One region of the Rossellomorea marisflavi genome, then DNA from elsewhere that is predicted to be linked to it. Evidence: a T-box and tRNA genes for the amino acid it is inferred to sense, from the RefSeq annotation. Region 1 holds a T-box; the other holds one or more tRNA genes.
What was found. A T-box is a leader RNA that pairs with one kind of tRNA and senses whether it is charged. The one in region 1 lies ahead of leuS (leucine--tRNA ligase), so its partner is inferred to be a tRNA-Leu.

Region 1 (4,412 bases):
GGCTTTGATTTCTTCATGGTCCTTCGCCAGCTGTTCAAGGTCTTCCTTGTTCATGTCTGTCGGGATCATCACTTTTGCACGGACCTTTCCGTTCACTTGAAGGACGATTTCCACTTCGTTGTCGATGAGTTTCGACTCATCGAATGTCGGCCACGCTTCATATGAAATGGTCCCTTCATGTCCGAGCTTGCTCCAAAGCTCTTCTGCCATATGAGGGGCGATCGGAGACAAGAGTTTAATGAAGCCTTCGACATATTCCTTTGGAAGTTCATCGGCTTTGTATGCATCGTTGATGAAGACCATGAGCTGGGAGATTCCCGTGTTGAAGCGGAGTCCTTCATAATCCTCGGTCACCTTTTTGACGGTTTGATGATAGGTTTTATCGAGTTTTTCATTCGGACGGTCCGTTACCTTTCCGCTGAGCTGCCCGTCTTCTTCCACAAGGAGGCGCCATACACGGTCAAGGAATCGTCTCGCTCCGTCAAGACCGTTTGTGCTCCATGCTACAGACGCTTCAAGCGGCCCCATGAACATTTCGTACAAACGGAGTGTGTCTGCCCCGTGTGACTCGACGATTTGATCCGGGTTGACGACGTTGCCTTTGGATTTACTCATTTTCTCATTGTTTTCACCAAGGATCATTCCCTGGTTAAACAGCTTCTGGAACGGCTCCTTCGTCGGTACCACACCGATATCGTAAAGGAATTTATGCCAGAATCGTGCGTATAGAAGGTGAAGGACGGCATGCTCGGCGCCTCCGATATACGTATCAACCGGAAGCCATTCCTTCATCTTCTCGGCATCTGCAAGGGCTTCTTTGTTGTGCGGATCGATGTAGCGGAGGAAGTACCAGCAGCTTCCCCCCCATTGTGGCATCGTGTTCGTTTCACGACGGCCCTTCTTACCTGTTTCGGGATCGGTGACGTTCACCCAGTCGCTGATGTTGGCAAGTGGGGATTCACCTGTGCCTGAAGGCTTGATTTCCGTCGTCTTCGGAAGGATCAACGGCAACTCGCTTTCAGGTACTCCTGTGGCCGTGCCATCTTCCCAGTGGATGATTGGAATCGGTTCACCCCAATAACGTTGACGGCTGAACAGCCAGTCACGGAGGCGATAGGTCACTTTTTTCGTACCGATACTCTTCTCTTCAAGCCACGCAATCGCCTTTGTGATGGCCTCTTCTTTCCCTAATCCATCGAGGAAGTCGGAGTTGACGTGATCCCCATCTCCTGTGTAGGCTTCCTTGTCGATATCTCCGCCTGAAACCACTTCGATGATGGGAAGATCGAATTCTTTTGCGAACTCATAATCCCGTTCATCATGTGCAGGTACCGCCATGATGGCTCCTGAACCGTAGCTCATGAGAACATAGTCGGCAATCCAGATCGGCATTTGTTTGCCATTCGCCGGATTGATGGCGTAGGCACCGGTGAATACACCCGTTTTTTCTTTGGCAAGATCCGTACGCTCAAGATCGCTCTTTGCTTTCACTTTGTCGAGATACGCTTCTACCTTCTCTTTTTGCTCCCCTGTTGTGATCTTTTCTACAAGGGGATGCTCCGGTGCAAGGACCGCGTAGGTTGCGCCGAAGATCGTATCGGGACGGGTGGTGAATACGTCGAATGATTCATCGTGGCCATCGATGTTGAAGACAACCTCCGCGCCTTCTGAACGTCCGATCCAGTTGCGCTGCATATCCTTGATGCTCTCCGGCCAGTCCACATCATTCAGGTCTTCGAGAAGACGATCGGCATAGGCTGTGATTTTAAGGATCCACTGTCTCATCGGACGGCGCTCGACCGGGTGGCCGCCACGTTCGCTCTTCCCGTCGATGACCTCTTCATTGGCAAGGACCGTACCGAGAGCAGGGCACCAGTTGACAGCTACTTCGTCCACGTATGCCAAACCTTTTTCATACAGCTTAAGGAAGATCCATTGCGTCCATTTATAGTAATCCGGATCCGTTGTATTCACTTCGCGGTCCCAGTCATAAGAGAACCCGAGGGATTTGATCTGTCTGCGGAAGTTGTTGATGTTCTGCTCCGTGAAGATGGCAGGATCATTCCCCGTATCCAGTGCATATTGTTCAGCCGGTAGGCCGAATGCGTCCCAGCCCATCGGGTGGAGGACATTGTAGCCCTGCATGCGCTTCATCCTTGAGAGGATGTCCGTCGCCGTGAAGCCCTCCGGATGTCCTACATGAAGCCCGGCTCCAGAAGGATATGGGAACATATCAAGGGCATAGAACTTTTTCTTCCCAGGGTCTTCCGTCGTTTTGAATGTCTTGTTTTCTTCCCAGTGTTTCTGCCATTTCGTCTCGACTTGCTTATGATTAAAACTCATCGTGAGACCTCCTTAGTGGTTTTACTTTCTTCGATAGCTGGAGATCGGGGCCATTGCCTTGAAATACAAAAAACTCCCGCCCCAAATAAGATATTTGGGACGAGAGTTTGGTTTATACTCCCGCGGTACCACCCACATTAGTGTACGCGCACTCAGCTTCATTCAACCATAACGCGGCAAACGGCAGATCCTACTCCATTCAGATCTGCGACTCAACAGGCGAGTTCATGAGGTCTTCCGATTGACTTTCACCAGCCGTCAACTCTCTGCTCCGGGACTCATCATTACTACTCCTGATCAACGTCTCATATAGTACTATCATATATATGGTCTATTTTAGTCAATTGTATACCTTCACGCAAGCCCTTTTTATTCTTGGGGTCCAAATAACAGGAAAAGCGGCGTTCACCTGTCACACCGGGGGAACGCCGCTTTCGATCTTCTATTGGACGGTGTAGCCCCCATCGAGTACGACCGATTGACCGGTCACGCCCTTCGCCGCATCACTGCAGAGGAATAGGGTGTAATCCGCAATTTCCTTCACATCGAGAAGGCGCTTCTGAGGAACAAGGGGGTAAATCACTTCTTCTACGACCTTATCGATCTCCACTCCCCTAGTGGAGGCAAGGTCTGCGAGCTGATTCCGGACGAGGGGGGTATCGACATACCCCGGGCATACGGAGTTGACCGTGATCCCCTGGTCTGCCGTTTCAAGTGCGGCAACCTTCGTCAACCCGATGACGCCGTGCTTCGCCGAATTATACGCAGCCTTGCCGGAAAAACCGATGAGGCCATTGATGGAAGCCATATTGATGATCCGTCCCCACCGCTGATCCCTCATATGGGGCAATACCGCCTTGATGGCCATGAAGGGTGCGGTGAGCATCACTTTGATGAGCAGTTCAAACTTTTCGGTGGGGAATTCGTCGATATGGGCGACGTGCTGAAGCCCTGCATTATTGATCAGCACATCGACCCGACCGTATGCCTCCACCGTCCTGTTTACTGCTCCGCGGATATCCTCTTCGGACGTCACGTCGCATTTAATGCCTTTGGCCTCGAAGCCCTCTTTACGGAGGGAGCTTGCAGCTTCTTCCACTTTCTTTTCATCAAGATCGGTCAGGACGACCTTCGCTCCCTTGACCGCGAACTCCCTGCCGATCTCATACCCGATGCCTTGCGCAGCTCCTGTGATGAATACGATTTTATTTTCTACCATGATGGAACTCCTTTCTTAAATACCTAATCCAAGTGAGAATAGGATGATGGCAATGACCACCCCTATCGCTGGCACGATGACCGTCAATGCCCCTACAGCCCCATAGGCCGCTTCATGGGTTTCATTACAGATCGAACGGATCGTCGTGACGACATAGCCATTATGCGGCAGGGAATCCAATGCCCCGGACGAAATCGATACGACCCTGTGCAGTGCTTCCGGATTCACACCCATATCCATGTAGTGAGGCGCGAGCAGTGGCAGCGCGATTGCCTGACCACCCGAGGATGATCCCGTCATACCGGCAATGACACTGACCGCTATCGCTCCCCCAATCAATGGAGACCCTGGGATGTTCGTCATAGCTGTAACAGCCGTTTCAAACGCAGGAACCGCTTTGGCCACACCGCCGAAACCGACGACTGCTGCCGTGTTTCCGATGGCGATCAGTGCACCGACCGTTCCTTCAGATACCGCTCCCCAGAAGCCTTTGAAATACTTCCTGTTCAGAAGATACGTCGTGATGACACCGCCAAGTAGGGCGATGATGAGCGCCGATTGCTTCAAAGAATCATGGAAAGCAAAGGATAATCCAAGGACGACGAGGAGCGGGATCAGACCCATGATCGGATTCGGAAGCGGACGCCCTTCATCGATGATTGGATCTTCTTTTCTCGCTTCAAAACGCTCCCCTTTGGCCAGTGCTTTCTTGATCATGCGTTTCAACCACCAGTAGCCGAACGAGGCCATGAAGACCGCGACGATGATGCTGACTTCCCATCCGGCATAAGGTGTGGTTCCAAGATATTCAATCGGGATCCAGTTCTGGATCTCCGGAGATCCGGCAGAC
Region 2 (4,412 bases), 1.3 Mb from region 1:
CGGAAACCCTCTAACACTTAGCACTCATCGTTTACGGCGTGGACTACCAGGGTATCTAATCCTGTTTGCTCCCCACGCTTTCGCGCCTCAGTGTCAGTTACAGACCAGAAAGTCGCCTTCGCCACTGGTGTTCCTCCAAATATCTACGCATTTCACCGCTACACTTGGAATTCCACTTTCCTCTTCTGCACTCAAGTTCCCCAGTTTCCAATGACCCTCCACGGTTGAGCCGTGGGCTTTCACATCAGACTTAAGAAACCACCTGCGCGCGCTTTACGCCCAATAATTCCGGACAACGCTTGCCACCTACGTATTACCGCGGCTGCTGGCACGTAGTTAGCCGTGGCTTTCTGGTTAGGTACCGTCAAGGCGCCGCCCTATTCGAACGGCACTTGTTCTTCCCTAACAACAGAGTTTTACGATCCGAAAACCTTCTTCACTCACGCGGCGTTGCTCCGTCAGACTTTCGTCCATTGCGGAAGATTCCCTACTGCTGCCTCCCGTAGGAGTCTGGGCCGTGTCTCAGTCCCAGTGTGGCCGATCACCCTCTCAGGTCGGCTACGCATCGTCGCCTTGGTGAGCCATTACCTCACCAACTAGCTAATGCGCCGCGGGTCCATCTGTAAGTGATAGCCGAAGCCACCTTTCAACCTTCCCCCATGCGGGGGTAGGTGTTATCCGGTATTAGCCCCGGTTTCCCGGAGTTATCCCAGTCTTACAGGCAGGTTACCCACGTGTTACTCACCCGTCCGCCGCTGATCTCAGGGAGCAAGCTCCCATCGATCCGCTCGACTTGCATGTATTAGGCACGCCGCCAGCGTTCGTCCTGAGCCAGGATCAAACTCTCCATAAAAAGTTTGAATAGCTCTTTTAAAATAAATCTAGAATTAACGTTGACGTGTTTGTCTTGTTTTGTTCAGTTTTCAAGGTTCAAATGTTCGTTGCTTTTCTTGAGCAACTTAATCATCTTATCATGTTTCCAACCAAGTTGTCAACACTTTTTTATGATTTTATTGGTGGAGCCTAGCGGGATCGAACCGCTGACCTCCTGCGTGCAAAGCAGGCGCTCTCCCAGCTGAGCTAAGGCCCCAAAGAAAGTGGTCGGGAAGACAGGATTCGAACCTGCGACCCCTTGGTCCCAAACCAAGTGCTCTACCAAGCTGAGCTACTTCCCGATTATGGCGCGCCCGAGAGGAGTCGAACCCCTAACCTTTTGATCCGTAGTCAAACGCTCTATCCAATTGAGCTACGGGCGCATATATGAAATTCACTGGTGCCGAGGACCGGAATCGAACCGGTACGGTAGTCACCTACCGCAGGATTTTAAGTCCTGTGCGTCTGCCAGTTCCGCCACCCCGGCTAGGGCAATTATGGAGCGGAAGACGGGATTCGAACCCGCGACCCCCACCTTGGCAAGGTGGTGTTCTACCACTGAACTACTTCCGCATATGGTGCGGGTGAAGGGACTTGAACCCCCACGCCTTGCGGCGCCAGATCCTAAGTCTGGTGCGTCTGCCAATTCCGCCACACCCGCATGATATAAATGGTGAGCCATGAAGGATTCGAACCTTCGACCCTCTGATTAAAAGTCAGATGCTCTACCAACTGAGCTAATGGCTCGTGCTGCTTTTCTATAATGGACAAATACCCATAAGAAAATACAAAAGAACATAAAAAAGTGGTGCCGGCAAGAGGACTTGAACCCCCAACCTACTGATTACAAGTCAGTTGCTCTACCAGTTGAGCTACACCGGCAAGGTGTATGGTGTATTCTTTTTGCTTTGCCTTAGCTACATTGCAAAGGTTAAAGCTTCTTTATGGTACGTTATTTTCACTTCGCTAACGCTTCGTGAAAAAACTATGGTGGAGGATGACGGGATCGAACCGCCGACCCTCTGCTTGTAAGGCAGATGCTCTCCCAGCTGAGCTAATCCTCCGTATGTACCGCCTGGCGACGTCCTACTCTCACAGGGGGAGATCCCCCAACTACCATCGGCGCTGAAGAGCTTAACTTCCGTGTTCGGCATGGGAACGGGTGTGACCTCTTCGCCAATGTCACCAGACAGGTATTCCATTGAAAGAATTGTTCTTTCAAAACTAGATAAAGGGTTGATAGTCAATCATTACCGGCGTATCGTCCAGTCCGGGAGACGCGAAGCGCCTCCTTCGTCTTACTTTGGTTAAGTCCTCGATCGATTAGTATCAGTCAGCTCCATGTGTCGCCACACTTCCACCTCTGACCTATCTACCTGATCATCTTTCAGGGATCTTACTCACATAAAGTGATGGGAAATCTCATCTCGAGGGGGGCTTCATGCTTAGATGCTTTCAGCACTTATCCCTTCCGCACATAGCTACCCAGCGATGCCTTTGGCAAGACAACTGGTACACCAGCGGTGCGTCCATCCCGGTCCTCTCGTACTAAGGACAGCTCCTCTCAAATTTCCTGCGCCCACGACGGATAGGGACCGAACTGTCTCACGACGTTCTGAACCCAGCTCGCGTACCGCTTTAATGGGCGAACAGCCCAACCCTTGGGACCGACTACAGCCCCAGGATGCGATGAGCCGACATCGAGGTGCCAAACCTCCCCGTCGATGTGGACTCTTGGGGGAGATAAGCCTGTTATCCCCGGGGTAGCTTTTATCCGTTGAGCGATGGCCCTTCCATGCGGAACCACCGGATCACTAAGCCCGACTTTCGTCCCTGCTCGACTTGTAGGTCTCGCAGTCAAGCTCCCTTGTGCCTTTACACTCTGCGAATGATTTCCAACCATTCTGAGGGAACCTTTGGGCGCCTCCGTTACTCTTTAGGAGGCGACCGCCCCAGTCAAACTGCCCACCTGACACTGTCTCCCACCCCGATAAGGGGCGCGGGTTAGAATGTCAACACAGCCAGGGTAGTATCCCACCGACGCCTCCACCGAAGCTAGCGCTCCGGCTTCCAAGGCTCCTACCTATCCTGTACAAGCTGTGCCAAAATTCAATATCAGGCTACAGTAAAGCTCCACGGGGTCTTTCCGTCCTGTCGCGGGTAACCTGCATCTTCACAGGTACTATAATTTCACCGAGTCTCTCGTTGAGACAGTGCCCAGATCGTTACGCCTTTCGTGCGGGTCGGAACTTACCCGACAAGGAATTTCGCTACCTTAGGACCGTTATAGTTACGGCCGCCGTTTACTGGGGCTTCGATTCGCACCTTCGCTTGCGCTAAGCACTCCTCTTAACCTTCCAGCACCGGGCAGGCGTCAGCCCCTATACTTCGCCTTACGGCTTCGCAGAGACCTGTGTTTTTGCTAAACAGTCGCCTGGGCCTATTCACTGCGGCTCTCTCGGGCTTGCACCCTACCAGAGCACCCCTTCTCCCGAAGTTACGGGGTCATTTTGCCGAGTTCCTTAACGAGAGTTCTCTCGCTCACCTTAGGATTCTCTCCTCGCCTACCTGTGTCGGTTTGCGGTACGGGCACCATCTTCCTCGCTAGAGGCTTTTCTTGGCAGTGTGGAATCAGGAACTTCGCTACTATAATTCGCTCGCTATCACAGCTCAGCCTTCACGATGATGGGATTTGCCTCATCATCAGCCTAACTGCTTAGACGCACATATCCAGCAGTGCGCTTACCCTATCCTCCTGCGTCCCCCCATTGCTCAAATGGAAGAAAGGTGGTACAGGAATATCAACCTGTTGTCCATCGTCTACGCCTATCGGCCTCGACTTAGGTCCCGACTAACCCTGAGCGGACGAGCCTTCCTCAGGAAACCTTAGGCATTCGGTGGATGGGATTCTCACCCATCTTTCGCTACTCATACCGGCATTCTCACTTCTAAGCACTCCACCAGTCCTTACGGTCTAGCTTCGCAGTCCTTAGAACGCTCTCCTACCACTGACACCAAACGGTGTCAATCCACAGCTTCGGTGATACGTTTAGCCCCGGTACATTTTCGGCGCAGAGTCACTCGACCAGTGAGCTATTACGCACTCTTTAAATGGTGGCTGCTTCTAAGCCAACATCCTGGTTGTCTAAGCAACTCCACATCCTTTTCCACTTAACGTATACTTTGGGACCTTAGCTGGTGGTCTGGGCTGTTTCCCTTTCGACTACGGATCTTATCACTCGCAGTCTGACTCCCATGGATAAGTCTTTGGCATTCGGAGTTTGTCTGAATTCGGTAACCCGATGAGGGCCCCTAGTCCAAACAGTGCTCTACCTCCAAGACTCTTACAACATGAGGCTAGCCCTAAAGCTATTTCGGAGAGAACCAGCTATCTCCAGGTTCGATTGGAATTTCTCCGCTACCCACACCTCATCCCCGCACTTTTCAACGTGCGTGGGTTCGGACCTCCATCCAGTGTTACCTGGACTTCATCCTGGACATGGGTAGATCACCTGGTTTCGGGTCTACGACCACATACT

Region 2: it has a tRNA-Leu gene. The T-box ahead of leuS (leucine--tRNA ligase) is inferred to sense a tRNA for this amino acid. The anticodon was not compared.

Annotation. Positions count from the first base shown of each region.
Region 1 covers NZ_CP081870.1:3,135,291-3,139,702, forward strand. The annotation lists gene leuS (leucine--tRNA ligase) at 1-2,343, opposite strand, end outside; T-box leader at 2,436-2,653, opposite strand; gene K6T23_RS16360 (3-hydroxybutyrate dehydrogenase) at 2,786-3,562, opposite strand; gene K6T23_RS16365 (GntP family permease) at 3,578-4,412, opposite strand, start outside.
Region 2 covers NZ_CP081870.1:103,611-108,022, reverse strand. The annotation lists rRNA gene K6T23_RS00595 (16S ribosomal RNA) at 1-853, opposite strand, end outside; tRNA gene K6T23_RS00590 (tRNA-Ala) at 1,015-1,090, opposite strand; tRNA gene K6T23_RS00585 (tRNA-Pro) at 1,099-1,175, opposite strand; tRNA gene K6T23_RS00580 (tRNA-Arg) at 1,180-1,256, opposite strand; tRNA gene K6T23_RS00575 (tRNA-Leu) at 1,272-1,360, opposite strand; tRNA gene K6T23_RS00570 (tRNA-Gly) at 1,372-1,446, opposite strand; tRNA gene K6T23_RS00565 (tRNA-Leu) at 1,450-1,534, opposite strand; tRNA gene K6T23_RS00560 (tRNA-Lys) at 1,545-1,620, opposite strand; tRNA gene K6T23_RS00555 (tRNA-Thr) at 1,680-1,755, opposite strand; tRNA gene K6T23_RS00550 (tRNA-Val) at 1,862-1,937, opposite strand; rRNA gene rrf (5S ribosomal RNA) at 1,947-2,063, opposite strand; rRNA gene K6T23_RS00540 (23S ribosomal RNA) at 2,177-4,412, opposite strand, start outside.